DNA from 3 places in the Pseudalkalibacillus sp. JSM 102089 genome. Region 2 is predicted to be linked to each of the others. Evidence: riboswitches for the same ligand, from Rfam matches in the RefSeq annotation. Region 2 holds a riboswitch; each other region holds the start of a gene.
The links. A riboswitch is a leader RNA that binds a small molecule or an ion and turns the genes downstream of it on or off. The one in region 2 is predicted to bind cobalamin.
Positions count from the first base shown of each region.

Region 1 (10,580 bases), on a different contig from region 2:
AACGATTGTTTTCCATCCGCGCTGTTGGAATGTCTCTCTTAATTCTGCTGGCGTTTGAAAATGGTCTTGAAGCGCTGTTGGGTGCTGAAGGAGCGTGATTGGGCCACCGAGGTTAAACGCTTCCTGCTCGTACGTTTTTTGAACGCCTGGATGCTCAGCATCGTTCGTTCCATAGACGAGTCGAGCTTCTTCTGTTTTGTCTGCTTCATAAATATCTTCTACTTCCATTAGTCCATAGATCTCCCCGTCTTCACCCTTCAGGCAAACAGTAGGACTAGAAAAAATCATGTCACGCGTTTCTTCGGATACAGAAAGCGTAATAGGCAAGCTCCAGATTGTCCCATTTGCGAGCCTCATTTTATTTAAAACGTGCGTATAATCTGTTTGGTTCATAAAGCCCGTTAACGGACTAAAAGCACCGATTGCGATCATATATAAATCGGATAAATTCCATGGTGTTAAGGTGACGACCGGAAACATTGTGGCCTTCTTAAGAAGCGCCAGGCGATCCTCTTCACATGGAATGCGGTTAATTAGCTGACCGCCATGTGGTTCTATCATAAATAAATCTCCCTTCTTGCTTGTTCACATATAGAGTTGCTACTAGCTTATGAAAGAAGAAGAGGAGAAGAGAGGGCTAATGAGAAAATTGGATGAGGGGTGTGTTTTTAAAGGGGGTCAGGCGCGAGCCTGACCCCCTTTAAAAACAACTGTCTCCGCACCAAAGACACTCCAACACATTCGGGGATATCCTCTTTTTTGCTTCTTGACCCTCCCACACTTTTGGACTACACTGTGTAGTGTGAGGTGGAAGCGATGAAAATTCATCAGTTCAAAACGAATGAAACAGGGTTAAACCGCTTTTTCGGCTCTCTTGAAGCGAAGGTTATGGACATCCTCTTCGAAGGTCCAGAAATGACGATCAAAGATGTGAAGCAAAAGCTCGATCAAGAGAAAAGTACGAACTTTAACACGGTTATGACGGTGATGAATCGTCTCGTGGATAAAGGAATCCTAGTAAAACGAGTTGAAAAGCGCACATCAATGTTTAAGCCGCTTCTATCGAAAGAAGAATTTCTGCGAACGCAATCAAAGGAATTAACACAGGATCTAATGGATGAATTTGGTCCGCTTGCTGTGAATCATATGCTTGATGCGCTCGATGAAGCGGATCCAGTTTTGATCGAAAAGCTTGAGCAAAAAATCAAGCAGCTAAAGGAGAAGTAAGATGAGAATCAAACAGCCGCGATTTTTGTTTATGCTTTCTTTCTTTCTTGTAGCCACGATGCTTGTTCAAATGTCACTATACAGTCTGCATTTATACTCGAACTGGACGCTTATGTTAAGCGTACTTGAAGCCTGCCATAATATGCTTCGTGCGATCGGTTTATCATCTATGAACATGCTATTAGAAGTTCTGATTCTCTCAACATTTTCATTAATCGTGATGATGATCGTGAAGCAAATTTATCGATATGTCACCTTTTCGAAACGGCTGTCGCTTCTTCGTGAAGACATCGTTACAGAGGAAGTCATTCGGAATTTCGATTTAGGAAAACAGGCACTCGAGGTGATTAAAAGCGACGAGCCTATCGCTCTTACATATGGAATGATTAGACCCAAAATTGTTCTGTCGACTGAACTAGTTAGCATGTTGAGCAAAGAAGAGCTGCGCGCCGTGATTTATCACGAAACTTTTCATCAGCAGCATCGTGATCCATTGAAAAAATTTATCATCACCCTTCTCGTCCACGCGCTTTGGTACGTGCCGATCTTGAAATGGGTATCGAATCACTATCACACGCTACGCGAAATTGCCGCGGATCGGTTTGCGATGAAAGAAGCAAATATGCTTGATCTAAGTAGCGCGTTATTAAAACTATTAAAAAGCGATCACCGCCAGCGTCATGCGTTTGCTGTATCTTTCGCGGAAACGTCTGTGAACGATCGCATTCAACATATTCTTGCGCCAGAAAAGGAAGTGCACCTAACGTTGCCTGTTGGTACTGTCCTTTACTCGCTTTATATTGTGTTAGGGTTATCCATCATGTTTATGGTGGCCACACCCTAATTCTTTTTCGAAAACGAACACTACGACATGTAGTGTGGAAATTAGGAGGGAGTTAATTGATGAATTCATCACAAAACGTTGCTCTTGTCGTACTACGAATCATACTCGGTCTCATTTTTACGGTTCACGGTCTTGATAAATTTGCTGGAGGGATTGGGAATACTGCTGGCTTTTTCGAGAGCATTGGCATTTTGGGTGGTTTAGCGTATGTCGTTGCAACGATTGAACTAGTCGGAGGTCTTCTTATGATCGTTGGACTAGGCACACGCATTGTTTCTTTTCTTTTCATGATCGTCATGCTAGGAGCGATCTTTACGGTTAAACTAACGACAGGATTTATCGGAGGGTATGAATTGGATCTTGCTCTTCTCGGTATGTCAGTCGCTGTATTGATTGGGGGAGGCGGAACGATCTCCGCTGATTACAAATTCTTTTCGAAACAATTATAGGAGGAAGAATGATGGCTAAGTCAAATAAAAATAAGAAAAAACATGCAAAATCTCAGTCTCAAAAAAAATCGAATACTTGGATCTACTGGCTAGTGGCGGCAGTCGCTGCAGTTATCGTAATCGTGATCGTCGTCTCAAGCGGCTCGAGTTCCGACAGTTCAGAGGAAGAAGCGATGGAGCAACCATTTCTCGGGGATGAAAATGCGCAGGTAGAAGTGATTGAATTTGGAGATTACAAATGTCCTTACTGTAAAGCATTCGAACAGTCCTTTTTCCCGCAAATTGATCAAGAGTTAATTCAAACAGGGGAAATCAAATTCTCTTTTATCAACTATCCATTTATTAATGTTGATTCCGATCGCTCAGCTGAATTTGCTGAAGTGGTGTACCAGGAGCTTGGGAATGACGTGTTCTGGGATTTCCATTCGTTAATATATGAAAAGCAAACAGAAGGCACGGAACAGCAGGACATTTACACCGAAGATTATCTTGTCGACACGTTAAAAGAAGTGACTGATGAAGAAAAAGCACAACAGGTACTGGCAGCTTTTAAAGATGGCGAAGGAGAAGCGGCGATCGACTACGACTTATCGAAAGCTCGTGATCTCGACGTTACTGGCACACCAGCTCTCTTTGTGAACGGTGAGCCGTTTGAAGGACAAACGATTGATGACCTGAAGAAAATGGTAGAAGAAGCGAAGGAAGAGTAAAGGAATTACCATCATTGTCCACCGTGGGTGGACAATGATGTTTTTTTGTTTGTGAAGGGGGTCAGGCGCGAGCCTGACCCCCTCAAAACACAACTGTTCCCCCCACTCTCGCAATCATGTATAATAAACCTGTTACCAATTACATAGTGATCGATTCAGGTGTCTTTTCAATGAAGACTTAATAGGGAAGCTGGTGCAATTCCAGCGCGGTCCCGCCACTGTAAATGGTCGCCTGCTGCAGAATCCACTGTTCGAAACAGCGAATGGGAAGGAGCAGCATGCGATAACCATGAGCCAGGAGACCTGCCTGAATCTAGCACGAACAGCCTACGAGGATAGGGATGTGCGAACGGATTCAGGTGTAGCCTTTGGCACACCGTTACTTCCATTCGACCATCTCCATGCCCTCGTGCGTGGAGATTTTTTAGTTTAGAGACATCAGAAAACAGGAGGAGAAACACACATGAAAAAGCTTTATTCACTACTCGTTTTACTTTTTCTCGTTACAGGAATTATCGCAGGTTGCGGAGCGAGTGAAGAGAACAGCGCGACAAATGAAGGAAATGCGAATACAGAGCAAGCTGAACAGTCAGAAGATAGCGCTTTCCCAGTAACGATAACGGATGCGTTGGACCAGGATGTTACGATCGAAAAAGACCCTGAAAAAATTGTCTCCCTGATCCCGAGTAACACGGAGATCCTTTTCGACCTGGGAGCAGGGGAAGAAGTCGTTGGCGTTTCTGACTTCGCCAACTATCCAGAAGAAACGGCTGATATCGAAAAAATCGGCGGCATGGAATTTAACGTGGAGAAAATCATTTCTCTAAAGCCTGATCTCGTACTTGCGCACGGCTCAAGCGCACATAACTCAGAAGCTGGTCTCCAGCAGCTTCGTGATGCTGGGATCACGGTACTCGTTGTGAACGATGCGAAAAGCTTCGATGAAGTCTACCATTCCATCGAAATGATCGGACAAGCAACGGGCGAAACGGAAGAAGCGGAAACAACGATCGATGAGATGAAGCAAGATCTTGAAGACATTCAAGCAAAAGCAGAAAGCATTAGTGAAGAAGATCAGAAAAATGTCTTCGTCGAAGTTGCCCCTGCGCCTGAAATTTACTCTCCAGGGAAGAATACGTTCATGGATGACATGCTAACGATGATTCATGCGAAAAACGTGACGCACGACCAGGAAGGCTGGAACCAGGTGGATCAGGAAGCGATTATTGAAGCGAATCCTGACGTGATCATCACAACGTACGGCTACTATACAGAGAAGCCAGTTGAACAGGTGTTAAGCCGCGACGGCTGGCAGGACGTTACAGCTGTCAAAGATGAGCAGGTTGTTGATGTGCACTCTGACCTCGTTACACGCTCTGGCCCTCGTCTTACTGAAGGAGTAGAGGAACTTGCAAAAGCGGTTTACCCGGATGTTTTTGCTGAATAAACGGTTCATTGCCTATCCGATTGCGATAGCACTCTTAATTGGTGCCATGCTCCTTGGCATTTCAATCGGTACTGTTTCAGTTCCAGTGCTTACCATTCTAAAATTAATCGGAAGCGAAGTTTTGCACCTTCCATTCATAGGCAAAACCGATCCAATGTTTACAACAATTGTGATGGATATTCGCTTGCCGCGCGTCATTTTGGCAGGTCTTGTGGGGGCGTCTCTTGCGATAGCAGGGGCCGCCTTTCAAGGTCTTTTACGCAATCCATTAGCGGATCCGTACGTGCTCGGCGTCTCATCCGGAGCATCTGTTGGGGCCGTTCTCGTACTCTTTTTCAACTTATCATTGCCATTTGTCGGCATGTTCACCCTACCAGTTATGAGCATCGCCGCATCGATTCTTACCATTTTCCTCGTGCTATTCTTCGCACGACAAATCGAGCGCTCGATGCGCGTGGAGACGATCATCTTAACAGGAATTGTGTTTAGTTCATTCCTTGGCTCACTCCTGTCACTTATGATCGCTTTAACTGGAGAGGAGCTTCGTCAAATTATCGGCTGGCTCCTTGGAAGCGTGTCGATGCGCGGATGGGAATACATTGGAATCATTCTTCCCTTTTTCATCATCGGCTCAGGGATTCTGCTCTTTAGCAGTAAAGAGCTGAACGCGATGTCGTTTGGTGAAGAACGCGCTCAGCATATTGGCGTGAACGTCGCGAAACGAAAGCTTTGGATTCTCATCGGTGGTTCGATTTTAACAGGTGCAGCTGTTGCGGTTTCCGGAACGATTGGCTTCGTTGGCCTTGTGATTCCGCATTTGACGCGCCTTCTATGGGGCCCGGATCACAGGCATTTACTGCCACTATCCATTTTACTTGGTGCTGCTTTTCTGATCATCGCTGACTTGATTTCACGAACGATCATTTCACCAACGGAATTACCGATTGGCGTCATCACATCGCTTATCGGTGCCCCGGTATTTGCCATTATTTTAATACGAAGACGTAAGGAAAGAAGAGGATAAGCATGCTAAGCGTACATTCTGTTACAGGAGGATACCCCGGTCACGACGTGCTTGATGACATCTCGTTTGATGTGAATCAAGGCGAGCTTCTCGGCATCGTTGGACCAAACGGAAGCGGCAAAACGAATATTTTTAAAATGGTTAGCGGCATCCTGAAGGCAAAGTCCGGCTCAATCATGCTCAAAGATAAGCCGCTCTCAAGCTACTCAGCGAAACAGCTGGCGCGTGTGCTCGCGGTTCTTCCACAGCATGCGGATCAGGCTTTTCCTTATACCGTTAAGGAAACCGTTTCGCTTGGACGCTACGCCCATCAGACGGGATGGTTTCAAATGTGGAGCGAGCATGACGAGATGGTCGTGCAGCGTACGATGGAGCAAACTGGAATCGCAGGCTTCGCGGATAACTATGTGAACGAACTCTCAGGCGGTGAGCGTCAGCGCGTCTTTCTCGCACAGGCGCTCGCGCAGGAACCTGAGATTCTCTTGTTAGACGAGCCGACGAACCACCTCGACCTTTCTTATCAAAAAGAACTGCTCGATCTTTTAAAAAAGTGGACGCGCGAACAGGGGCTAACGGTGATTTCGATTTTTCACGATTTGAATCTAGCAGGTCTGTACTGTGACCACCTACTTCTTCTTGAAAACGGGAAAATCAACATGCACAACAAGCCGAATGACGTTTTAAATGAACAGCGCATTCAATCGGTTTATCGGACAACAATCGAAAAGCATCCGCATCCGACCGTGCCAAAGCCTCAAATGCTCTTATTACCAGAAAAACAGGCAGAGGATCAACGTGATCTCACTATTGATGAGCGCTACCTTGAGCGGTCAGAAAACATGATCACGCTCACGACACCATTTCCGCTTCGGACGATGTCTTCGGGTGTCGTAGGATCTGGCACTGGCTGGTATCGCACATTCGTCAACCGCCACGTCCCTAAAAGCTACAGCTGCTCCGATCATAAAGAAGAAATGGCGACGTTTTTAGAGGAGCATGGCATCGATCCGACGGAAACAGTTGGCATGATGACGGCTGTTCGACTAGAGGATGTCTCTTACCGCTTAATAGAAGATGAAGGCGTTTCGGTATTTGTCGTTGTAACGGCAGGCGTTGGAAACGCTGTTGATGCATCGAAAAGCGCAGAGCACGTATACGAGCCGCTCCCTGGAACGATCAACACGTGGATTTTCGTGAACGGAACGCTCACAGATGAAGCATTCATCCAAAGCATCATGACCGCAACGGAAGCAAAAGTTAAAGTCATGCACGACCAGCAAGTAAAAGACTCGGTGACAGGCACCATAGCAACAGGTACTTCTACAGACAGTATTCTGGTCGCCGCGACACAGCGTGGACAGCATCAGGCATACGCGGGCACGATCACAACGCTCGGAAAATTGATTAGCCTCGGCGTTTACACCTGTACGACAGAGGCGCTTGAAAAGTACCGCACGAGGCTCTCGCTATGATCATGCATCACCTTCTTGCGATTAGCCTCGCTTTTTTTCTGGATTTGCTGATTGGCGATCCACTAAAATGGCCGCATCCAGTGAAGTGGTTCGGCTCACTTATCAGCTTTCTCGACAAACGCTGGAACCACGGACCGAACCGCAAACAAAAAGGTGCCCTCATGACGCTAACCGTTCTTGTCGTTGTGATCACGCTAACCGGGTTTACCGTTTTTCTTGCTTACACCCTTCACCCGCTTGTGGGGATTTTCTTTGAAGGCATTCTCATCGCAACTACGATTTCGCAGAAAAGTTTGCGGCAGGCGGCGCTGGACGTGTATAAGCCGCTTCAGCAAGGCGATATGACAGAAGCACGACGCAAGCTTTCCTGGATCGTTGGTCGTGACACAGATCAACTCCATGAAAGTGAAATCGTGCGTGGCACTGTTGAAACGGTTGCTGAGAACACTAGTGACGGTATTACGGCACCGCTATTCTGGGCGCTTATCGGCGGTAGCGTTGGGGCGATGGCCTACCGAGCGATTAACACGTGTGATTCAATGGTTGGCTATCGAAACGGAAAATACGAAGCTTTTGGCTACGCCTCTGCGAAGCTTGATGACGCTGTGAACTGGATTCCAAGTCGCATCACAGGCTGTTGCATGATGCTTTCCAAAAAGCCGGAGCATACCGCAAGAAGCCGCGCTTGGCACGTTTTATTTCGTGATGCAAAGCAGCACCCGAGTCCAAACAGCGGCTGGGGTGAAGCGGCAACGGCAGCGCTTCTCGGCGTGCAACTTGGCGGGGTGAACACATATAAAGGCATTGTTTCAAAACGTGCGCTTATCGGTGATCCCATCATCAAGTTAAGCGCCATACATATTCCAAAAGCGATTGCGATCATGAATCGCACGAGCAATCTTTTTCTACTTATCTTATGGATCGGAGGGCTTATCCTTGCTACCATCACACGGCTCTAATCCGCACTATTTATACGAATCGCTGAGCATCGAACAGCCCGAAGAGACGCTCGATTTCAGCGCAAACCTGAATCCATTCGGTCCTCCAAAGGCGCTGAGCGAAAAGTGGCCTGACGCTTTCAACCTCATCACAACATACCCTGACCCCCACGCCGCCTCGCTAACGAAAAAGCTTGCAGCAATGCACGATACGGAAGAAAGTCACGTTCTCGTAGGTAACGGCGGTGCTGAGCTGATCACGCTCGTCGGCCGTTTTCTTTTTCATAAACGAGTTTGCATCGTGCAGCCTGCTTTTTCGGAGTATGAAGAAGCGTGTCGTAGTGCAGGCTGCGAAATCACTTACCATACGCTTGTAGAGGGATGGCGTCTCGATCCAAACCCTCTTATTGAAAAAATGAATCACCTTGACGCCATTTTCCTCTGTACACCAAATAACCCAACTGGTGTTTCATACGATGCTGAATCAGTCAGAACCTTGATTGCTGAAGCGGAAAAGCGAGCTTGCTACTTGATCATTGATGAAGCCTTCGCTGACTTTTTACGAAAAGAGCCCTGTTATACCGTAGAGATCATGACAAATAAGCGCCTGATCATTCTGCGCTCGTTAACGAAAATGTTCGCCATTCCAGGCTTACGTCTAGGTTATATGATGGCGCATCCTGAAGTGATTCGCACAGTTAAAAAGCTCAAGCCACACTGGAGCGTTAACGCTTTAGCGCTTATGGCGGGGGAGATTTGTATCGACGAACAGACGTATGTGACGGCAACGCGAAAGTTTATCGATGAGGAGCGGGAGAAACTCCAGACTTTTTTTGAAAAGCATCGCTATATTTACTCACGATCAAGCGTGAATTTTTATTTGCTAAAAGATCCTGATCAAACCGATCAAGCGCCGCTCATGCACTACTTGATGAAAAACGGCATCGTCCCAAGGCATACGGAGAACTTTCCAGGTCTTAACGGGCGATGGCTCAGATTTGCGATTCGAACATCTGGTGAAAACGACCGACTCATGGAGGTGCTAGCATCATGGCGAAGCTAATCTTTATAACCGGCGGCGTGAGGAGCGGGAAAAGTCGTTTTGCGGAAAAACGAGCAGCTTCGGTCCGGACAGCAAATAGCACGCTTCATTACATCGCCTGCGGTCAGGCAAGTGACGTAGAGATGGAAGCGCGAATTCGCCGTCACCAGCAGGATAGGGAAAAAGCCATCGTTCCATGGCAAACAGTTGAATGTCCAAAGGATGTAGGAAGCGCCACCTCACACCTTGGGGCAAACGCGGTTGTTTTGCTTGATTGCGTGACAACGCTTCTATCTAATGAATTGTTTCAAAACGGAGACTGGTCAAACGCCATCTTTCAGGAACAGACGAAACAGAAAATTCAGCTTGATATCGAAAAACTTAACGAAAGCTCAGAAGCCCTCGTCATTGTTAGCAATGAACTTGGGCATGAACCGTTAGATGGGGAACTTGTCTCCGTTTATGCGCGATTGCTTGGTGAGATTCATCAGTGGATTGTTAGCCAAGCGGACGAAGCTTATCTGATTGAAATGGGCCTGCCGCAGGTTATGAAGGGAGACGGAATCACATGAAGGGTGTCATGATTCAAGGCACGGCATCAGACGTTGGCAAAAGCTTGATCGTGACGGCCCTCTGCCGTCTTCTTGCAAACGAAGGCTATGCCGTCGCTCCGTTTAAATCACAAAACATGTCGAACAATTCTTACGTAACAATGGAAGGTAAAGAGATCGGAAGGGCACAGGGCGCGCAGGCAGAAGCCGCTAGAACCGAAGCGAGCGTCTGGATGAATCCGATTCTCCTAAAACCAAGATCCGATCAGCATGCGGAAGTGATTCAGTTCGGAACCTCTTACCGTACGCTCTCGGGTAAAGATTACCGAGAATCGTACTACGAGATGGGCATAGAAAGCATTGAGCGTGCGCTCGAGCATCTACAGCAGAACTATGATGTGGTTGTGATGGAAGGTGCGGGAAGCCCGGTTGAAGTCAATTTAAAAGATCGCGAGCTCGTGAACATGAAAGTGGCTGAAATGGCCGATGTACCTGTCATTCTTGTGGCGGACATCGATCGCGGCGGCGTGTTTGCAAGCATCGTCGGCACGCTTGAGCTCCTGGATGCTCACGAGCGGAAGCGGGTAAAAGGCATCATCATTAACAAATTTCGTGGCGATCCAGCGCTCTTCGAAGATGGCATCACATGGCTTGAAGAGCGAACCGGTCTACCAATGATCGGCGTCCTTCCTTACGTGGAGCATCATGTAGAAGGGGAGGATTCTCTCTCGCTTACCGATCGGTTTACACAGAAAAAGGGTGCGCTTGAAATCGTCGTGCTTCAGCTTCCGTTCGTTTCCAACTATAGCGATATGGAGCCGATTAACGATGAGGACGTCACAGTTCGCTGGGTGCAGCACTCGGATGAAGTTGGCG
Region 1 is NZ_JBEWYW010000002.1:375,884-386,463, reverse strand. It holds gene sat (sulfate adenylyltransferase) at 1-561, opposite strand, end outside; gene ABVF21_RS06520 (BlaI/MecI/CopY family transcriptional regulator) at 817-1,227, shown strand; gene ABVF21_RS06515 (M56 family metallopeptidase) at 1,229-2,071, shown strand; gene ABVF21_RS06510 (DoxX family protein) at 2,131-2,520, shown strand; gene ABVF21_RS06505 (DsbA family protein) at 2,532-3,230, shown strand; cobalamin riboswitch at 3,371-3,555, shown strand; gene ABVF21_RS06500 (ABC transporter substrate-binding protein) at 3,694-4,677, shown strand; gene ABVF21_RS06495 (FecCD family ABC transporter permease) at 4,661-5,701, shown strand; gene ABVF21_RS06490 (adenosylcobinamide amidohydrolase) at 5,704-7,173, shown strand; gene cbiB (adenosylcobinamide-phosphate synthase CbiB) at 7,170-8,132, shown strand; gene cobD (threonine-phosphate decarboxylase CobD) at 8,110-9,174, shown strand; gene ABVF21_RS06475 (bifunctional adenosylcobinamide kinase/adenosylcobinamide-phosphate guanylyltransferase) at 9,162-9,725, shown strand; gene ABVF21_RS06470 (cobyric acid synthase) at 9,722-10,580, shown strand, end outside.
Region 1: it holds a riboswitch for cobalamin, as region 2 does, so the genes downstream of both, ABVF21_RS06500 (ABC transporter substrate-binding protein) here and ABVF21_RS20460 (ribonucleoside-diphosphate reductase subunit alpha) in region 2, are expected to answer to the same signal.

Region 2 (10,580 bases):
TCTTTCACGTTAAAGTGCAAAATGATTTTAAGTATCTTACCACAAAACTTCTTTTTTGTCGTACATTACTTTCATTCTTAATGTCAAAAAAAGATCAACTCATTATTTGAGTTGACCTTTCTCTCATTTCTTTATAAATCATCAAACCCATTATCATCAGACACTTTTGTATACTGACGTGATTTCTGTTCGAAGAAATCACTTTTCCCAGCGTTCACATCCGCGTAGGCTTTGATCCACCGCATAGGGTTCTCTCGGTGACCTTCAAAAGGGCGTTCGATTCCAAGCTGATTCACGCGATTGTTTGCCATAAATTTAATGTAGTCATTGAGTTCGTTCATTGTAATTCCAGGGAAACGATTACCAATAATGTATTCTCCCCATTTCATCTCAAGCTCAGCAGCTTCACGAAATGTATTCGTGATGAAATCATGATTTTCTTTCGTATTCAGTTCAGGATGCTCATTGAACAATTCTTTCACTATATTAACGAACAACGTCACATGCAGCTGCTCATCGCGGTTAATATAGTTAATCATTGTGGAAGTAGACACCATCTTTTGATTTCGAGCAAGGTTATAAAAGAAAGCGAACCCGGCGTAGAAGAAAAGTCCTTCAAGAATAATGTCATAAACAATCGATTCAAAAAACGTTTGTGGTGTTGGATTTTGAACAAATGCTTCATAACCAGAAGCAATAAATTGGTTACGTTCTAAGAGCACGTCATCGTGCTTCCAATATTCAAAAATCCGGTCTTGCTCATTTTTATTTACAATGGAAGAAAGTACATAGCTATATGACTGATTATGCACAACTTCCTGGAACGAAAGCACCTGCATGAGCGCTGATAGGCTTGAATCTGTTAAATAATCCGCGACCTTACTTGAATAGTCGGTTTGAATCGAATCTAGGAAGGCAAGAAGGCCAATAATTTTCTTAAACGTATCTTGCTCATCTTCGCTCAATGCCTCCCATTGCTTCACGTCGTTCGACATATTGATTTCAAACGGAGTCCAAAAGTTTCCTAGCATATTTTTGTACATAGGATATGCCCAGCTAAAGCGGACATCATCCCAGTTTAAAACGTTTGAGCTTTCTCCATTAATAATTCCAGTCGAGCTATTCGGTGCGGAGACATCGTATAGCTTTCGTTGTTGAATCGTAGCCATTTCCAATTCCTCCTTTAGCTTGCGCAGCTTTCACAGTCGTCAATATCTACAGATGTACTTCGTGTATAGTAGGTTGTTTTCAACCCTTTTCTCCAAGCTGTCATATGAATGTTCAATAAGTCCTTCGCTTTCACCGTACTTTGCACATAGATATTAAACGATATTGATTGATCCACATGACGCTGTCTGGCTGCATTCTGCTCAATACTCCAAAGCTGATCAATGTGATAAGCCGATTTGTAATACCAGGTCGTTTCAGGTGAAAGATCAGGCGCTGTAACAGGAATTTTGTAATTCTTCTTTTCTTCAGAGTATTCTTTTTGGAAAATCGGATCGATTGATGCTGTCGATCCAGCTATTAAACTTGTTGAACTGTTAGGAGCAACCGCTAAAAGATAGGCATTTCTGATACCATTCGTTTGGACCCTTTCCTTAAGAGACTGCCATTTTTCACTAACGTAACCTCGTTGATTAAAGTACTCCCCATTTTGCCAATCAGAGCCTTCAAAGAGAGAGTAGCTTCCTTTTTCAACGGCAAGCTCATGACTTGCCTGTATCGTTAAATAATTAATTGTTTCATATAGTTCGTCCGCATAGTCTGCCGCTTCATGACTTTCCCAGACAATCTCTTTTTTCGCAAGGAGGTGATGCCAACCAAACGTTCCAAGACCAATGCTTCTATACTTCTCATTCGTTAACTGGGCTTGAGGCACTTCGATCGTATTAATATCGATCACGTTATCCAGCATTCTTACCTGAATTGGAATTAATCGCTCTAGTGCATTAGCTGTAACCGCACGTCCAAGATTAATACTAGATAGATTACAAACGACATAGTCACCAGGCGTTTTCGTAATGATAATTTTACCGTCTTTCGTGATTTCCTCTTCAACAGTCGTTGCACTCATATTTTGCATAATTTCCGTACAAAGATTGGAAGCATAGATCATACCAGCATGCTTATTAGGATTCGCGCGATTCACCGTATCTCGATAGAACATATAAGGCGTCCCAGTTTCCAATTGTGATTTCATGACACGCTTCATAATCTCAATCGCCGGCACTGTTTTTCTTGAAAGCTCAGGCTGATTCACACATTGCCTATATTTCATACGAAACTCTCCTGATCCTTTTTCCTTGTCATAAGCATCTTCAAGAGAGAACCCCATCACCTGACGGACTTCATGCGGATCAAATAAATGCCAGTCTCCACGGTCTTCCACTACTTCCATAAAGATATCTGGAATACAAAGACCCGTGAAAAGATCATGTGTCCTCATTCGTTCGTCTCCGTTATTAAGCTTGGCATCAAGAAATTCGAAAACGTCCTTATGCCAGACATCAAGATATACAGCAACAGCACCTTGACGCTGTCCTAGCTGGTCTACGCTCACAGCTGTATTGTTTAATTGCTTCATCCACGGTAAAACCCCAGATGAATTGCCTTTAAACCCTTTAATATCACTCCCACGAGAACGAATTTTCCCGAGATATGCTCCAATTCCTCCTCCATTTTTCGAAACGGTCGCTACATCTGTATTGCTGTCATAGATTCCTCTAAGACTGTCATCCACCGTATCGATAAAGCATGAGCTTAGCTGTCCATAGCTTTTCCCTGCATTTGAAAGAGTAGGAGTTGCTACTGTCATATATAAATTAGATAGCGCCCAATACGCTTCTTCAATTAGATTTAACCTCTTATCTTTTGGTTCATTTAACATGAGCGTCATAGCAATGACTAGAAAGCGCTCTTGAGGCAATTCATATACATTCTTTTCATGATCAGTAGCTAGATAGCGGTCTGCGAGCGTTCGTAGGCCGATGTATGTAAACAAACGATCTCTTGATGGCTCGATTAACTTAGCAACATGCTCTACTTCATTCTTGGAATAAGACTGAAGAAGTGTTTTGTTATAAATCCCTTCATCTGTCAGCTGTTGAAGAAGGCGATAGAAGCTTCCCCCGCCATAAACCTCTTTCTCAGTTCGATGTGAAAGAGACTTACGATAGAGCGAACGAAGATGAAAAGCTGCTGCCACATAAGTCCAGTCAGGTTCTGTTGCGCTAATTCGTTCAAGGGCATTTAAAACTAGAATGTTATCAACCTCTTCTTGCGTTGATTTTTCTGAAATACCATCAATTGTTTTTTCAATAAAACTCTCACTAGCAAGTGACGGGTACTCATTTAGGAGCGTTCTTACTTCCTCCATTATTTTTGTTACTGTCATTTCTGCTACAGTACTCATATACCTCTCTCCTTTATCCATCCAAAATAAAAAGCTCACTCTCGGAAGAGTGAGCCTGGAGAAAACGACAAAGTATAAATGAACGTACTCGTACATTTACCCTGCCATTTCTCACCCTCAACCCCCGAAGAATAGAAACGTTTTTGACTATACGGCAGGTCTACTGGCTTGTGCTTCTCCCTTGGCAAACCTTCCCGGAATTAACTCCAGTGGTTTCTTGCCTCGTCCACACGACAGTTGCGGGGACAGCTCCGGATTCAGACCGGATTCCCTATTAAGTCGTTCTACGACACCGCATACTCAATTATTTAATTACGTACACTTTACCCCATATATAGTATCTGAAACATTTATTAATCACTAAATATTGATAACCTCATCTTACATGATGCTTTGATTTAGCACAAGCTTTATTGTTACATTGACTTCGATTTATTTCAACTCTAAAGACACTCACCTATCACTTTCAACTTGCTCATGCATATATTGTTGATACCTAAAAAAGTTTCCCAAAGGAAAGAAAGGTGAGTATGATGAAAAAATCATCTTCGGTTAATTTCAAGAAATTGGTTGGTTATACACAACTTTGTCAGAAATTCGGTATTTTGAGTGAACAAGAAAGCAAAGAAATTCTACAAAAGTTAAGTGAGCATAAAACATAAAGCTTTAACTACGATTGAAAAGGAAGCGAGATCACGATCCTTCCTCCCTTTTTGTTTTCTTCGGCGTATATGTTACCATTATGTTTTTCTACTATTGTTTTTGTAATCGATAGACCAATGCCTGAACCTGACTTGTCACCTGTATAGAACCGGTCGAAAACGCGCTCTGGATTCTCGCCAAAGCCTTTACCATCATCTTCAACCCTAATAAAAACTTGACGATCTTCTGGATGGACATGTACTTCTATAACGGATGAAGCGAATCGTAGGGCATTACCGAGTATATTCATAAATGCTTGTTTCATTTTATCACTATCCATCTTAACGCCTATGGTATGATCAGTGTCATACCTCACCTCTATTTCCCGTTGATGTGCAAGTGGTTTTACCGCAGTGATGACTTCCATTAACACATGATGAAGATCGACTACTTCATAAGTAAAAGATTCATCTACTGTTTCTAACCTCGTTAAATAAGAAATGTCCTGCACGATTTTTTTTAAACGCTGCGTTTCTTTCACGATCACTTCAAGACTATGCTCTACGTCCTCTCCTACGATTACTTCATCTAGAATCCCTTCCGCATTCCCTTGAATCGCCATTAGAGGGGTCTTTAATTCATGAGACGCATTTTGAAGGAATTCCTTCTGATCAAAATCATTTTTTCGAAGTTGCTCCGTTAGTTCTTGAAATGTCTTAGCAAGTTCATTGATTTCATCCTTTGTCTTAAGCTTCAACGGGGGTGGTTCCTTGCGCATCGTAAATTCCCGCATGTGATTGGCTAGTAATCGAATTGGCCCCGCTATTCCTTTCTGCATGATAGCAGCAAGGAGGACGGCAACAGCAGCAGATACTAAAAGACTGACAACCTGTGATTGCTGAATAATCCGATTGAAACCTTCAAGGCTTTCTACCTTCGTAAATAGCACAATATTGCCAACTTGCTCTCGTGAGAGACTAATTGGCACTTCCTCTGTAACATATAAATTTCCTTTGTTTTCTTCATAATCAATTCGAACCACTTCATCGACATTCGAATAAATTGCCTTCTCATTTGCATTATAAATTATAAATTGAGATGAGATTAAATTGCCTGCCATTTCAATTCTTCTGCGATCAAGTAACCCATTAGGTGGATTTTCGCCCTTCCACTGTCGATCTTCGAGCATCTGACTAATTTGCAATCCCTCTTTTTGCAGCTGTTCTCTCGTTTCGCGCACAAGATATTCTTGAAATAAATATTGAAATGAAATAGTAGTAATAAGCAGAATAACAACAATAAGAACGATATAACTAAGAAACAATTTGGTACCGATATTAAACTTCTTCATCGATTTTATAGCCATACCCCCAAACTGTTGTAATCTTCGCTTGCGCCTTTGCGTCTGACATCTTTTTACGTAGCCTTTTCACAAGGTCATCAATAATTCTGCCATCACCTACATATTGATAACCCCAAATGGCTTCAATTAATCTCTCTCTTGTAAACGGTTGTCCTGGATGTTGAAGAAGATAGGCGAGCACATCGTACTCTTTCGGCGTTAAAGCCATTTCTTCCTCATTCACTAATAACAGTCGTTTTTTCTTATTTAAACGTACGTTCTGAACAGTGATTTCTTGTGAAGAATGGTTTTTCTCTAGGCGATTCATCCGTTTGAATAGGTTCTTAATACGCACAACAAGTTCTCTAGGGCTAAAAGGTTTCGTTAAGTAATCATCAGCGCCAAGTTCAAGGCCTAGTATCCGATCAAGCTCTTCATCTCTTGCGGAAACAACGATAACGGGAATGTAAGAATGCTTTCTTAACCGTCGAAGGAGTTCAAGCCCATCAACATTTGGCATCATAATATCTAATACTAATAAATCGGGTTCAATTGTCTCTAGAGCACTTAACACTTCTGCCCCATCTGTAAAGGTTGAGACAATAAACCCTTCTTTTTTTAAATACTTCTCTAAAATATCACGTATATTTTGTTCATCATCAATCACAAAAACGTGCTGCATCTCTCTCAACTCCGTTCCCTTTTCACCTCTAAGACGAAATATGCTTTTCATACTCTTTATATTATCCTAGCCTTATCTGACAGTAAATCAGCCAGATGTCTTCAAGACATACGAAAGAGATAGGGGGCCCCTATCTCTCACTAAGACTAGCTAAGTTTTTCAATCAGCTGATCAAGTATATCATTTTTTTGTTTCACAATTTCTTGAGCCTGCTCTCGCTTGGCTTCCATCTCTTCATGCATTTCTTCTCTTGCGGCTTTCTCTTCGTCGGTTAACTCTGGACGCTCTCCACTTTCTTCAAGTTCCTGCTTCTTAGACTCTCTCTCTTCATGAGCAGCCTGGGCTTCATCATGCATCGCACCAAGCTGTGAGTTTAGATCCGCAAGCTCTTTCTGAAGCTCATCGACGCCTTCAACACTTGAAGCATCTTGATCAAGCAGGAGGTTAATTAATTGATCTTTTTTCTCAGCAGTTTCCATTTTCAGTTCGCGATCTAGAGAGCGGTCTTCGAAGTGACCTCTTTTTCCATGATGTCCTTTAGGACCTGCCATCTCCTGGGTTTGCCCTACTGTCTGCTCTTCTATTTCAGTTGACTCGTCATCTGCTGCATTAACATTTGCTCCAGCTATCCCCCCAGCTAAAACCATAGAGGCAACACCAATCATCCATTTGTTCATCTTCATCAATCTCCCTTCATAGGTATGTTCTTACAATACCTATTATGGACAACAACTTACGAAGAAATTTGTAAGAATGATGTGAAAATGATGTGAGTTTGCTTTATCTCTTTTTTAATTGGTCGATCACTTTAGCATCCAAACTACGTACATGCAAATCACGCTGTGGAAATGGTATCTCTACGTTGTGATCTGCAAGGATCCGGTTGATGCGGAAGTTTAAATTACTCTTTGTTTCTACCGCTGCTTTTGGTGACGAGATCCAAATAAATAGTTGAAAATCAAGTGATGAATCACCAAAACCAAGGAAATTCACAAAAGGAGGAGGAGTTTCAAGCACATACATTGAATTCTCTTTTTCTTCCACAGCTACTTGGAGCAATAGCGATCTCACAAGCTCCACATCTGAACCGTATGCCACTCCTATTGGTAAAACGAGGCGCAATCTTGAGTCTCCATATGAGTGGTTCACAACCTGCTCTTCGATAAAATACGAATTTGGCATAATAATCCGTTCATTGTCTAGCGTTCGAATAATCGTGGCACGCATATTAATTTTTTCAACGTCTCCAATAACATCGTTTATGATCACTCGATCACCTACTTTAATTGGTCTTTCAAATAAAATAATCAAACCAGAAATAAAGTTATTTGCGATGTTCTGCATTCCAAAACCGATTCCGACCCCAAGTATTCCTGCAAAGACCGTTAAAGCACTTAGATCAATCCCGACTGTTGTTAAACTAATAACGACCGCTATCACCATCAATGTGTAATGAAAAACACGATTGAACGTAAATTGCAAACCTGTATCCAGGCTGTATCGATCATAAAGCGGTGGCATAAGAAAGGAAGTTGCAATCTTTGAAAATCGATTTGCAAGAGTAATGATAAATAGTGCAATTAATACAAGAAACAACGAGATTTCAACACTACCAATTGCAAATAATTGGCTAAACATCCAACTGTTATCGGAAAAATAAAATAAAACAAATAGCAGGATGGCATACCCTGTTGTCCAATTTATAAATGAGAGGAAAGCTGGGCGAATACCGTTTGGGTAATTCTCCTCTTTGTCTCGTTTTGTCAGCCATAATTTGATCAGAAATCGAATCAGGAATAGACCTAGTATTACAGAAATTGTAATGACTATGTCCATAATGTTCGCATTTTCTAAAATTGAATGCACAAAAGGCAACCCCTTATTTATTCATTTATCCTTTATCATATCACGGAAATTGTAACCTCCGCAGGTCTTAAACCGTCTAATTCATTGAGAAACTTCTAAACGCACCAAAAATCGAGATAACAAAAATTTAAGCTAACATAGCTAAAAATAAAAACGAAGCGGGGACAAACTTATGAGAAGATGGATCCTTCTTATCTGTACATCAATTCTTTTACTAGCAGGATGTAGTTCTAATAATGGAAACTTTTCAAATGAAAGTAGCGATATAGCTACTTCAACTGATCAATCCACAGATGAAAACCAAGGAGGAAATGAAAGAGAAAAAGAAAAAAATTCGTCTTCTATAGAAAAATCAGAAATGCCTGCCTTACAGCAAGAGCGCAAGGTAATCTTCAATGCAAACCTTTCCTTAACAGTTGAAGATTTACCTAAGGCTACTGACAAAATCAAAGATCTAACTAGAACTTATAAAGGTTATGTTGTCGAAGAAAGTACTGCTTCAGAAGAAGATTCTCTTTTTGGATCAATGACCGTACGCATACCCCAACCTGAATTTGACTCTTATCTCGATGAAGTTGAAGGTCTTGGAAAAGGGACTCCTCAAAAATCGATATCCGGAACCGATGTCACCGAGAACTACGTTGATCTTACCTCAAGACTGAAAGCAAAGGAAGCTATTCAAAAAAGACTGGAAGCATTTCTTAATGAAGCAACCAAAACAGAAGATCTGTTAGCTATATTTAATGAGCTTTCCCGTGTACAGGAAGAGGTCGAACAGCTAAAAGGTCAAATAAATTACCTCAATAACCAAAGTGAATATTCGACTGTTACAGTTTCACTCGAACAGCAGAAAATTATTGTTCCTTCTATAGATAAGAATGAATTTCAAACGCTAACAGAGGCAAAAAAACTGCTAATGACAACTGTAAATGGGCTCCTTTCCTTTTTCTCCACAGCGGCTGTACTCTTGATTGGTCTCTCACCTATTTTGGTCCCGCTCATTCTTATAGGATTATTTTTCTTGTATAGAAAGCGAAAAAAGAAGAATCAAAAAGCCGATCAGCATACCTGATCGGGTTTTCCTTATGATGCTACATCACGTTTCGTGAATAGTAGCCATGACAATGACAAGAACAAAACAAAGTAGACGAGAAGCATGGTCAACGAGAAACCGAGCGTCATACTTTCAATTATAGGTGAACCATCGAAATAAACACTTAAGTCCGTATTGGCAAAGAGGATATACTTCACCCAATCGTATTGACTAAGAATAAAAGTAAGTTGGCTCCCTGTAAACATAAGGAATATAGCTAATCCAATCGCAAGAGAGGAACTTCTAAAGATACTCGATAGCATGAAAGCAAATGTTACCATCATAAGCAAATTCACACTGGCAAGTGCATATTCAACAATATAATGAATGGCCATACTCGTTTCGGCCACTTCCCCACCTGAATAAGTTAGGTATGGTTGATCGACTGCACTAAAACCGAGGAATAACCCGCCGATAATAAAAGAAGAAATGTATAAGATGACGAGAGAAAACAGCGCAAATAATAGCGTTGAAATAAATTTAGAAGCAAGAATTTTCGTGCGTGAAGCAGGTCTGATCAACAATAACTTAATGGTTCCCCACGAATATTCACTCGCTATAACACCTGCGCCGATAATGATCGTAAAGATGGAAATTAAACTCACAATGCCAGTTGAACTATCCATAAAACTCCATATTGAATCACTTTCTAAAGGGGGAATATCATTCTCTAACCGATATTCATTTATCGCAATAGAACGTTCCTGACTGTCTTTAAAGGCTTTGGGCATTCCCTCTGAATCTTTTAGCGTTTGTTCTGCCTGTTGGATCGCATTTTCAGAATCAGTGCGCCAGTTCGTAGTCTCATCACTTGCATTCATATTAGTAAAAATGCCTGCTACAAGTACGGCTGCCACCACAAGTCCGATCATCACCCACGTTCCAACTCTTCTATAAATCTTCATGTTTTCATTTTGTATTAAATGTAACATACTAGACAACTTGCTCACCCCCAGTTACTTCTAAGAACACATCTTCTAACGTTTTCACAGAGGATTGAATACCGTATACGCGGACGCCCTTTTCCACGAGAACAGCTGTTACCTCTGGAATAAGCTCATGTTCTATTTTAATCGTCAACTTACGCTCCGATTTTTCCATCTCACAATCAGGGAAATTTGCTTTAACAGCGTGAACCGCGTGTTCTACTGGATCGACTTCAAATGAAACCATAACGGCGTGATCATTTTGAACAAAGTCATTCACTCGCTGCACATCGACCATTTTTCCGGCCTGAATAATGCCAATTCGATCACACATGAGTTCGATTTCGGATAATAAATGACTAGAAACAACTACAGCAACATTTTCTTCTCTTGCAAGTGTTCGTAAATATTGTCTGATTTCTCGAATACCTGCGGGGTCTAGTCCGTTTGTTGGCTCGTCTAGAATAAGTAGCTTAGGTCGGTGAAGCAGTGCCTGGGCAAGTCCAAGACGCTGTCGCATCCCAAGGGAGTATCCCTTCACTTTTTCATTGATACGACCTTGGAGTCCAACCAATTGAATGACTTCTTGAATGCGTTCTTTTGAAACACCTTTG
Region 2 is NZ_JBEWYW010000015.1:14,313-24,892, reverse strand. It holds gene ABVF21_RS20465 (ribonucleotide-diphosphate reductase subunit beta) at 132-1,169, opposite strand; gene ABVF21_RS20460 (ribonucleoside-diphosphate reductase subunit alpha) at 1,184-3,415, opposite strand; cobalamin riboswitch at 3,552-3,727, opposite strand; gene ABVF21_RS20455 (sensor histidine kinase) at 4,086-5,423, opposite strand; gene ABVF21_RS20450 (response regulator transcription factor) at 5,395-6,132, opposite strand; gene ABVF21_RS20445 (hypothetical protein) at 6,228-6,758, opposite strand; gene ABVF21_RS20440 (mechanosensitive ion channel family protein) at 6,862-7,947, opposite strand; gene ABVF21_RS20435 (DUF4349 domain-containing protein) at 8,120-9,019, shown strand; gene ABVF21_RS20430 (ABC transporter permease) at 9,031-9,972, opposite strand; gene ABVF21_RS20425 (ABC transporter ATP-binding protein) at 9,974-10,580, opposite strand, start outside.

Region 3 (10,580 bases), on a different contig from region 2:
TAATAGTTACCAATAATTGAACTAAAAGCAAAGAGGAGAACGGCAACTGCTACGAATATACCTGCGCCACTTCCTAAGTGCTGATTCATTGCTTCCTGAGTAAGCTGTACACCATCTAGCTTTGAATCAACATAGCCATCTGACATTAGAATCATAAATGCTGTTGCTGTAGCGATCAGTAGAGTATCCACGAACACACCAAGCGCCTGAATAAGTCCCTGTTTTACTGGGTGTGATACGTCTGCAGTTGCAGCAGCATTGGGAGCACTACCCATACCAGCTTCGTTAGAGAAAAGACCACGTTTGATTCCTAGAAGCATTGCGGCACCAACACCGCCTCCTGTCACTTCTTTTAAACCAAAAGCATGTTGGAAAATAAGAGCGATCATGGTTGGAATTTCAGTGAAATTAACGATTAAAACAAAACCAGCAACAATGATATAAATCCCTGCCATAATTGGTACAATGATTTGAGAAACAACAGCAATTCGACGAACGCCACCGAAAATAATGATCGCCGTTGCAACAGTTAAAATTGCACCTAATACCCAGCGATTCACATCAAATGAATTTTCGAAAGCAAGTGCAATCGTATTGGATTGTACAGAGTTAAATACAAGACCAAAGCTGAATGTAATTAAGACGGCGAAGATAATGCCTAGCCACCTAGCATTTAGTGCACGTTGCATATAGTAAGCAGGTCCACCACGGAAATCGTCTCCATCGCGCACTTTGTAAATTTGAGCTAGTGTGCTTTCAACAAATCCACTTGCTGCACCGAGTAGGGCAATAACCCACATCCAAAATACAGCACCGGGACCACCGATACTAACTGCTGAGGCAACGCCGGCAAGGTTCCCGGTTCCAACACGTGAAGCCGTACTAATGAAGAAAGCTTGTAAACTTGAAACAGAGTTCTTTCTTCCTTTCATTGTGTCCTTTTCAGAAAGAACATGGAACATCTCACCGAATAAGCGAAATTGAACAAATCGAGAACGAATTGTAAAATAAAGTCCGACACCAATTAGAATGACGATTAGAATATTTGACCAAATAAGCTCATTACCAGCATCAACAATAGTTTTTAAAATATCCATATGTAGGCCCCTTCTATATATAATTTAGGAAAGAAGAATGTAAGATATGATCACACTTCCCTTAATTCAACTGAATCTAACTTACTTTATTTGTGTTTTAATAAAAATGGAAAATTAATCGTATTTTCAGAAAATAAATAATGTTAGACACAGCAACACAATTGTTTATTATACAGGTAGTATTGGTTGAAAAGGATACTTGATGTAAGATAACCTCACATTGTAAAATAAACCATCTTATTTATTCTCCTCTATTTTTGATATTCGATATAATATAGAAAAACCCTTGAGGAAAATGAAAAGTGAATTCTAACTTAATCAGAGATATGGAGCGATGAGCATGAGAGAGATCGATATTTTGATTAAGAATGGATATGATTTAAGCGCACCCCTTACTCTTCCTCCCGATTCATAAGATAAGTATCCCGTAATCGTGATGAGAATGCCAAAAGGCTAAAAATAAATGCGTTTAAGGAATTCGCTACTTTTTTGACAGGAGAAGGGTATGCCACTCTTCGGTATGACAAGAGGGGAATTGGTGAAAGTAAAGGAGATTATTATCAAACAGGGTACTATGATCTAATTGATGATGCTGTAGACGTTGTGAATTTTGCTAAATCACTTGAAAGTATTGATGAAGAGCGAATTTATCTTCTAGCGCATAGTGAGGGCTGTCTTGTGTCACCTGTCGTCCACACTAGGACCACTGTGCAAGGAATGATTCTATTATCTCCCTCAGCTGAGCCGCTTGCAGAAACGACAACTTGGCAAAGAAGTCAAATGAAAGAAGATATGCAAACGCTAAGTGGCTTCCAGGGGGGATTGCTTCGATTCATTAAAGCAGATAAAAAGCTAGATAAAATGACCCGAAAAATTAAAAGAACTGATGCGCCAACCATACGATACAATGGTCAAAAAATAAATGCTAAATGGAATCGTGAACATGAGAAGTTTGAAGTGCGCGATTATTTAAAGGAAGTAGAGTGTCTAGTTATTGCAATTACTGGCTCAAAAAATGTTCAGGTAAAGAAGGAGCAGGTAAAGCATCCTATAGATTCAGAGCTAATGAAACTTGTATCGGAATGGTAAAAGAAGCGATAGGCATATGGAGAAAATGTCTCAACAAATGAATTTTAGCTTCATCTTTAAGTTGCCTAAAGGAGGTTCAACGATTCGTTTATATGAGCAGCTTCTGCAGGCTCAAGAATGATCACTTTCTTCCTGATGAATGGAGTGGTAAAATAAAGATGGAAGTATTAAAAATTAGCTCTGCCCGGGAGGGATTTTAATGATCGAGCAACCACAACGTGTTACTGTTATCTCGAATCAACGACAAGTCCAATTACGTGTTGAGCGACTCGTAATTCATCAAAGAATGAAGATTGTAGAAGCTAAGAAGACAGATGGAAGTAACTTCTACCTTTTCTTTTATAAAGATGATTTCATTACTGGAAAAACGGCAGAAGTTAAAAATGGCTCTCTTATTGAGAAAGCTTTCCTGAAAGGGATCGTACTCCAAGCACCTCACCCGCTTATTGATCACTTTCTAGCTGATCGAACACTTCATCTTAAATCTACAAAGCAAGTCTTTCAATCTGTACAGAAACGGTACACCCCTCAAGAAACATCCTTTATCTTTTCTTATTTTGACTCTTTTCTCTCAACCGAAACCATTATTAAATTAATGCGAAAGCATTTTTATGACTACCGCAGAAATGGCCAGTTACGGATGGCGTTTCAAATTTTAGCTGTAATGCTTTATTTCGATCCAACAAATAAATGGGCGATTGAACTATCGCGGAAATTAGAATATCAAAAAGTTAGAAGCTTCTATGAAGGAGATCATGATGGTCTTAAAGAAGTGGATCCGCTTTTTGCAGAAATTCAGGCCTATGATGACCTTGAAGCACATCAAGCCTACCTTGAATCAATTCTTCGTAAGGAAAAACGTGTTATTGAACGATCCGCTTTACGCCTTTACCTCTATCTCCAATCACCTGAAGAGGATGATCTGGACCCACTATCTCTCATCGATGTTACGCTCTCTGAATCTGAGCGAGCCCGTCTGCTATCATTGATGTATGCAGAAGCACCTCACCATAAAACTCTAAGAAACAATGCTTTTCAAGCTCTAATGTATTTAAATAAAACAAGTGAAGCCATTCAATTAATGACAGAACGAAAAGGTGAAATCACCCAAAGTGAATATGACCTTCTTCTAAGTGCGTTTCAAGATGAGACTACAAATTTCAAAACCTTTGATTATCCTTCCCTTCAAAGCTGTTTGGAACGTAAAGAAAATCGTCCTTATCTAGATGGTTTACTTCAAGCACTCATCCCTAGGATGCTGCATGAATTTGGTTTAGGATACGTCTATAGCTGGGTGAAGCCTTTATTCGAGAAAAACCAAGATCTCTCTATCCTATCAACGCTACAAACAATGGCGGATATTCAAGATGATCCAGATAAGCAGTTTCAGCTAGGTAAGCTCTACCATAAACTTAAACAATATGAGGAAGCAATTACTTGTTTCGATTGGGAGATGGAGCTGCATCCAACGGACCCAACCCCTGTTCAGTGGTTGACGAAGGTTTATCGTGAGATGGGTAAAGTGGAGGAATCGAATACCTATATGTCGATTTATTCTAAAATGCAAAGAGTGTCTCAACAATAGCGCTGGCTTATGCCAGCGCTATTTTTTTAGGCTATATAAATGAGCCAAAAATCGGGAATCAACAGTATAAGCTAACATAGCCTTTTTGTTAAAGTGACATTCATAATGATCTTCTTCTTTTTATATTACATTTGATAAACATAAGTAGGTTCATATAAACTAAGAAACAACGAACAATGAATACTTCACGGTTGTCAGGAGCGACGTATGGAAAATCAAACGAGTTATGCCTATGACATTATTCAAGTATGCCTTTTGGCCGGAAAGGTAATGCTGCAAAATGGCGGTGAAACGTACCGTGTAGAAGATACGATGACTAGAATTGCGGACGCTTATGGGGCAACGCATTCGAATAGTTACGTAACCCCTACTGGGATTATTTTTTCTTTAGAAGGTCCTGAGCCTTCCAAAACACAGTTGATGCGCATTTCAGAACGCACGACGGATTTAGATAAAGTAACGAAGGTAAATAGTATATCGAGGAGAATTAGCAGTGGTGGTCTTTCGATTAAGGAAGCTTATGAAGAGCTTGACCGATTGGATAAAATGACTGAGCGGTATACATTTCCTAAGCAGTTAGTTGCTGCTGCGATTGCGAGCGGTTGTTTTCTAATTATGTTTCAAGGGGAGTGGGGAGATTTTCTTCCAGCGGTTCTTGCAGGGGGAGGTGGCTTTTATAGTGTTTCACTATTTAACCGCCTTGTACCGATAAAATTCTTCGCAGAATTCCTCGCTTCATTTGTCATAGGATTACTCGCTGTCTTTTTTGTGTCTACTGGAATCGGTGGGCAACTTGATAGAATTATTATTGGTTCAGTGATGCCACTTGTTCCGGGTCTATTAATCACGAACGCTGTGAGGGATTTAATGGCGGGGCATTTAATATCAGGCCTATCTAAAGGCGCAGAAGCCTTTCTTACCGCATTTGCGATTGGAGCAGGCATTGCCCTTGTTGTATCATTTTTATAGAAAGGGAGGACAATTATGACAATTATTGCTCAGGTTTTGACGAGCTTTGTGGCAAGTGCAGCGTTTGGATTGTTATTTAACGCTCCTAAATCCTCCCTTATTAAGGGCGGGTTTGTAGGCATGTGTGGCTGGATGATTTATTACGGGATGGAGGCATCAGGTATTGATGCTGTCATTGCCACTGTAACAGCCTCCTTTGTCATCGCTGTTATTAGTCAGGTGTTTGCAAAGGTGTATCGGACACCAGTGATTATATTTAGTGTAGCGGGGATTATTCCGCTTGTTCCTGGTGGTCTGGCTTACGATGCGATGAGGAATTTCGTTCAAAATGATTACAATAGTGCCATTAACCTTGCAGCCAGAGCATTTATGATATCGGGATCCATTGCAGTAGGGTTAGTATTTTCGGAAGTGATCAATCAAATCATTCGGCATTCCACACTCGCAAGGGGTCAGAAATAGGTCTTCATCCTTTTGCAATGTAGGCATTCATTATGATAACGTTTAGTTGGATATCTGTGTCGAACGGTGTCAAATAATGTTAGTATCTGGGGAGGATCAATAATGAAAACCTATCCCCATCTCGGGTTGTTAACAATTCGATTGGTCGTAGGTATGCTTTTTTTTGCTCATGGTTTTTTAAAGTTTTCTGAAGGGATCACGAATACAGTAGCTTTTTTTGAGACGATCGGTATTTCTGGTTTTCTTGCTTATGTTGTGGCTGTAGTAGAGTTAACTGGAGGAGTTTTGATGATTCTCGGCTTAGGAACGCGAATTGTCAGCGTACTGTTTTCTATGATTTTATTAGGAGCTCTTCTCTTTGTAAAGCGATCAACTGGAATGCTGGGCGGTTATGAACTAGACATTGCTTTTCTAGCTATGTCAGTGTCTTTGTTTCTAGGAGGCGGCGGACCATATAGTCTTTCAACATACCTTAAGAGAAAAGGTTGGTCGTTTAAGATCGATCAGGAGAAAGAAACATAGGATTAAAGAGGAAGTGACTGAATGGCTAAACCAAAAAAGAAGTTAAAACCGGGTGCCAAATGGTTATTATTATTTGCGGGACTCGTTATTCTATTTTTGTTTATTAACTTTCTGTTTCATCCATTTGCAAATACAAAAGGATTTAAATTAGAGTCTCAACCGCACTTGGGTGAGGAAACAGCGCCAGTTGAAATTGTGCAATTTGGTGATTATAAATGCTCTTCATGTCAATCCTTTAATGAATCTTTGTTTCCAAAAATCCAAGAGGAATTAATTGCGACTGAGAAAGTAAAATTCTACTTTGTTAATTATCCATTCCTCCATAAAGATTCCACAAGGGCTGCTGAATTTGCTGAGGTTGTTTATAAAGAATTAGGTAATGATGTATTTTGGCAATTTCATCATGTTCTGTATGACAAACATAAAAAAGGATCTGAGACGAAAGATGTTTTAACTGAATCTTTCTTAACGAAAACCCTTAGTGGTCTAGTTAGTGAAGAAGAAACGGACAGAGTTGTTAAAGCCTATAAGAGTGGTGCAGGTGAGAAACGAGTAGAAGCTGACCTTGCTTATGCAAATAAAAAGAATGTTTCAGAAACGCCTACCTTATTTGTAGATGGTAAGCGTTTTGACGGAACTAGTTTATCTGAATTAAAACAAATGGTTGAGGATTCAACCGACGAATAAATAAAGGCGCTGTGAAGGCGTCTTTTTTTTGTTGCATTCTAATTAATTGGTTCCTCTGCCGGCGGAAAAATCATTAAATAAACGTTTGTTTAAGGTATAAATAGTTAAACAAACGTTTGATTAACGAATGGTATTGACTTTTAGATCCCCGGCATGAAGAATAGAGAAGTACAATTGAATAAAATGGAAAAGGTGTACTGATTCCAGTACTTAATAGGGAAATTGGTGAAAATCCAATGCGGTCCCGCCACTGTAAGAAGTAAGGACGGTGCGTTACCCCACTTATCAATGATAGGGAAGGGGCATTCGTTCAACAAAGCTTCAAGCCAGGAGACCTGCCTTTTCTAAAGCACTGATTGACCTACGGACGATAGGGGGGTGTAACGGAGAAGACTGGGAAAAGTCTATTTGTTATGCATGCTCTTATGAAAAGAGTATGCATTTTTTATTGTTTAGAAAAGGAGAGATGATATGAAAAAGAATGTAAGCGAATCAAGAGTGTATAAGAGCAGCCGTATTTTTCCGCCTGACCTTAACAGCCATGGGACATTATTTGGGGGTAAACTCCTTGCCGATATGGATATGCTAGCATCAATCGCGGCGACAAGGCATTCTCGTCTAGAGTGCGTGACGGTGTCAATGGATACGGTTGAGTTTTTACATCCTATAACGGAAGAAGATTCGATTCATTATGAAGCATTTGTCATATGGACAGGTAAAAGCTCAATGGAAGTTTTTGTGAAAGTAAACGCCGAACATCTTTTAACGGGTGCCAATCGAATAGCAGCGACGTGCTTTATTTCGTTTGTTGCCTTGCTAGAAGGAAGACCAATGAAAGTACCTGGAATTCAGCCGGAAACTGAAGGGGAGAGGCAACTTAACGAGCTAGCCCAAAAACGTGCTCAAACAAGATTGGATCGTAAAAAAACAAGCAAGAATCTAGGGGAAATCCTAGCGTTGTTATAATCCGAAAAGAGGGCCGGAATATTCCGGCTCTCTTTTGTTAGCTGTGAGACATTTTATCGTTTTACTTTGGCTCCTCTCTAAAAGATGGTTGTTTTATATTTAAAACCCCATTTAGCTGATTGGAGAGGGAATCACCCCTCACTTTTATAGAAACAATATTTACGAGAGAGGCTACTTTTTAGATCCCTTAGAATAGTAAACTTTTTGTGGAAATCAAGTTAGTAAAAGAGTGTTGAGTGGTATAGGGATGAGAGTGAAATGAATAAAAACAAAGGAGACGGCCAATGTGGATTAGACATGATTTCTTCAAGTATATAACCGGTATTATTCTATTATTAATTTGTTTTTTCTTTTTGACAGAATTAGATTTATTGAAACCGGTGAAAACAATTATAGGTACATTGTTTTATCCAGTATTAATTGCTGGTTTTTTGTATTATGCGATCAAGCCTATTGTTAAGTTATTAAAAAAGATTCCTTTTGTATCAGATATTGTCGCGATTTTAATTGTGTTTATAGGGATTGCGGGTATCCTCTATACTGGATTCACTTTTCTAGCAAATCCAATTCAGAGTCAAGTGTCAGAGTTTTCGAAGGAGTTGCCTGAGAAGCTGAAAGAATCAGCAAAAGAAGCTGAGAAAATGATGGAGAAAAATGATATGGGGATGCTTTCTGTAGAAAACCTTCAACAAAAAGCAACGAGTTATTTAGGGAATTTAACGCAAAGCCTCGGTGATCATATTATGCAGGTTGTGAGTGCGTTAACGAGTGCTACGACAGTCCTTGTAATCGTACCTTTTGTCTTATTCTATTTTCTTAAAGATGATCATAAATTAAGCCCATTTCTCCTGAGATTTATTCCAAATAAACATCAGGGTGAAGGAGAAAAGATCCTTCATAAAGTTGATGAAACTTTATCGGCCTATATTATCGGCCAAATTATTGTAGCAATCGTGGACGGTGTCCTAATGTATGTTGGTTATTTAATCATTGGACTACCTTATGCATTAATATTAGGCCTATTTGTGATGGTCACAGCAGTTGTCCCGTTCTTTGGGCCGATTATTGGTGTTATACCTGCTCTGGTTGTCGCTTTAACACAAGAGCCGATGTTAGCATTGTATGTGATTATTATTACGATAGTTGTTCAACAGTTAGAAGGAAACTTGGTAGCGCCTGTTGTCCTAGGTAAAAGGTTAAACATACACCCTTTAACCATCATTTTACTACTAATTGTAGCGGCGGCTTTATATGGGTTCATTGGGATGCTGATTGCTATTCCACTTTACTCCGTCATTAAGGTCATCGTTAAGAATTTCTATGAATTTTATCGAATACGGCATCGATCCGAATTAACTGAATAACGGTAAAAGCCCCTATTTCATTGAGAAGTAGGGGCTTTTATTTGAGTAACACCTAAAAACATGTTGAGTAATCGCCTTATAAATAAATATGTGCAAGACGCTCATATGATTTTCTTCGCTCATCATAATCATGTATGTTTGTGAGGACCATGAATTCTTCAGTTTGATAGTGTTCGGCTAATGCGTCGATTTTCTTCTTCACTGTTTCTCTAGATCCTATTATCATTCGTTTTCGATTATTTTTTACTCGTTCTTCTTCCGTTACGGTATAACGGTGCTGTTTAGCTTCGTCAATGGATGGCACTCGACTATCAAGACCTTTTTCTACTCGCAGAAGCCAGAGATCCTGACTTAAAGCAAGTTCTTCCGCCTCTTCGTCAGTTTCTCCACATACGACAAATAAGGCAATAATAGCTGAGGGAGAAGGACTATAATAAGTAGGTTGGAACTGTTGATAGTAAGTTTGGAGAGCGTTCTTCCCTCGATCAGGTTTAATAAAATGCCCAAAGACATAGCCAATGCCCAATTCTGCTGCTTTTTTAGCACTATTCTCACCCATCCCTAATAGCCAAAGAGAAGGGGGTGAGTCGGTTTGAGGAGCTGCTTTTATGCCGGCAAACTCGTGTCCTCTCGGCATAGAGTCAGTCAAGTAGTGGGAGAGCTCTTCTAATTGACGTGGGAATTCATTCAAGCTTTTATTAATGCCATCTGTTAAAGCTAATCGTGTTTTTGCTGTACCACCGGGTGAACGGCCGACTCCAAGGTCTACACGTCCTGGATGAAGAGCTTCTAGTTGTCGGAAATTCTCTGCCACTTTGAATGGACTATATTGTGGAAGTAGGACACCACCAGAGCCTACCTTGATATTAGAGGTTGAGGCTGCGATGTGAGACATCATAATCTCTGGAGAAGTGCTGGCAAGTCCTTTTGTACTATGGTGTTCTGCAAACCAGTATCGGTAGTAACCAAGAGCTTCTGCAGTACGTGCGAGTTCACGCGTATGCTCAAGTGTTTTATAGGCATTACTCCCTGAAGGTATAGGGGCTTGATCAAGAATGCTTAATGTAACCATGGTTAGACTCCTTCCGCTTTAATAAATAGTATTAACCTTCTACCATTATCGTAACGCGATAGGAAGGCATGTGATAGTAAGATGACTTTCTATTTAAGATTTATTGTGAAATATTGAACAAACTTATTGCGTTTAATACAAAACAGACATATAATTAGAATATAGAAATTGTGAAGTATTTCACATGATTGCATCCTTTTATGTGAAATACTTCACAATTATACAAGGAGGAATGATTGATGAAAGTAGCAGTTGTTGGATGTACACATGCCGGAACGGCGGCAGTTACGAATATAGCAACACGTTATCCTGAAGCAGATATTACGGTTTATGAGCGGAATGATAATGTCTCTTTCTTATCTTGCGGAATTGCTCTTTATGTTGGAGGAGTTGTAAAAGATCCAAAAGGTTTATTCTATTCATCTCCTGAGAAGTTAGAAGAGATGGGTGTCACAATGAAAATGAAGCATGAAGTATTAGATATTGATTCTATAAACAATCGTATTCGTGTTAAAAATTTGAATACAAAAGAAGTGTTTGAGGATGATTACGATAAGCTTGTGATGGCAACAGGATCATGGCCGATTATTCCGCCAATTGAAGGAATTCAACTTAATAATATCCTTTTATCAAAAAACTATACTCAAGCTAATACAATTATCGAACGAGCAAAGGAAGCTAAGCGCGTAACCGTTATTGGAGCAGGCTATATTGGAGTTGAGTTAGTAGAGGCTTTTCAGAAATATGGAAAAGAAGTAACTTTAATT
Region 3 is NZ_JBEWYW010000007.1:95,028-105,607, reverse strand. It holds gene ABVF21_RS15560 (alanine/glycine:cation symporter family protein) at 1-1,097, opposite strand, end outside; gene ABVF21_RS15555 (alpha/beta hydrolase) at 1,557-2,186, shown strand; gene ABVF21_RS15550 (tetratricopeptide repeat protein) at 2,386-3,771, shown strand; gene ABVF21_RS15545 (threonine/serine exporter family protein) at 3,979-4,740, shown strand; gene ABVF21_RS15540 (threonine/serine exporter family protein) at 4,756-5,202, shown strand; gene ABVF21_RS15535 (DoxX family protein) at 5,305-5,724, shown strand; gene ABVF21_RS15530 (DsbA family protein) at 5,746-6,411, shown strand; cobalamin riboswitch at 6,585-6,768, shown strand; gene ABVF21_RS15525 (acyl-CoA thioesterase) at 6,883-7,377, shown strand; gene ABVF21_RS15520 (AI-2E family transporter) at 7,662-8,741, shown strand; gene ABVF21_RS15515 (LLM class flavin-dependent oxidoreductase) at 8,818-9,813, opposite strand; gene ABVF21_RS15510 (CoA-disulfide reductase) at 10,053-10,580, shown strand, end outside.
Region 3: it holds a riboswitch for cobalamin, as region 2 does, so the genes downstream of both, ABVF21_RS15525 (acyl-CoA thioesterase) here and ABVF21_RS20460 (ribonucleoside-diphosphate reductase subunit alpha) in region 2, are expected to answer to the same signal.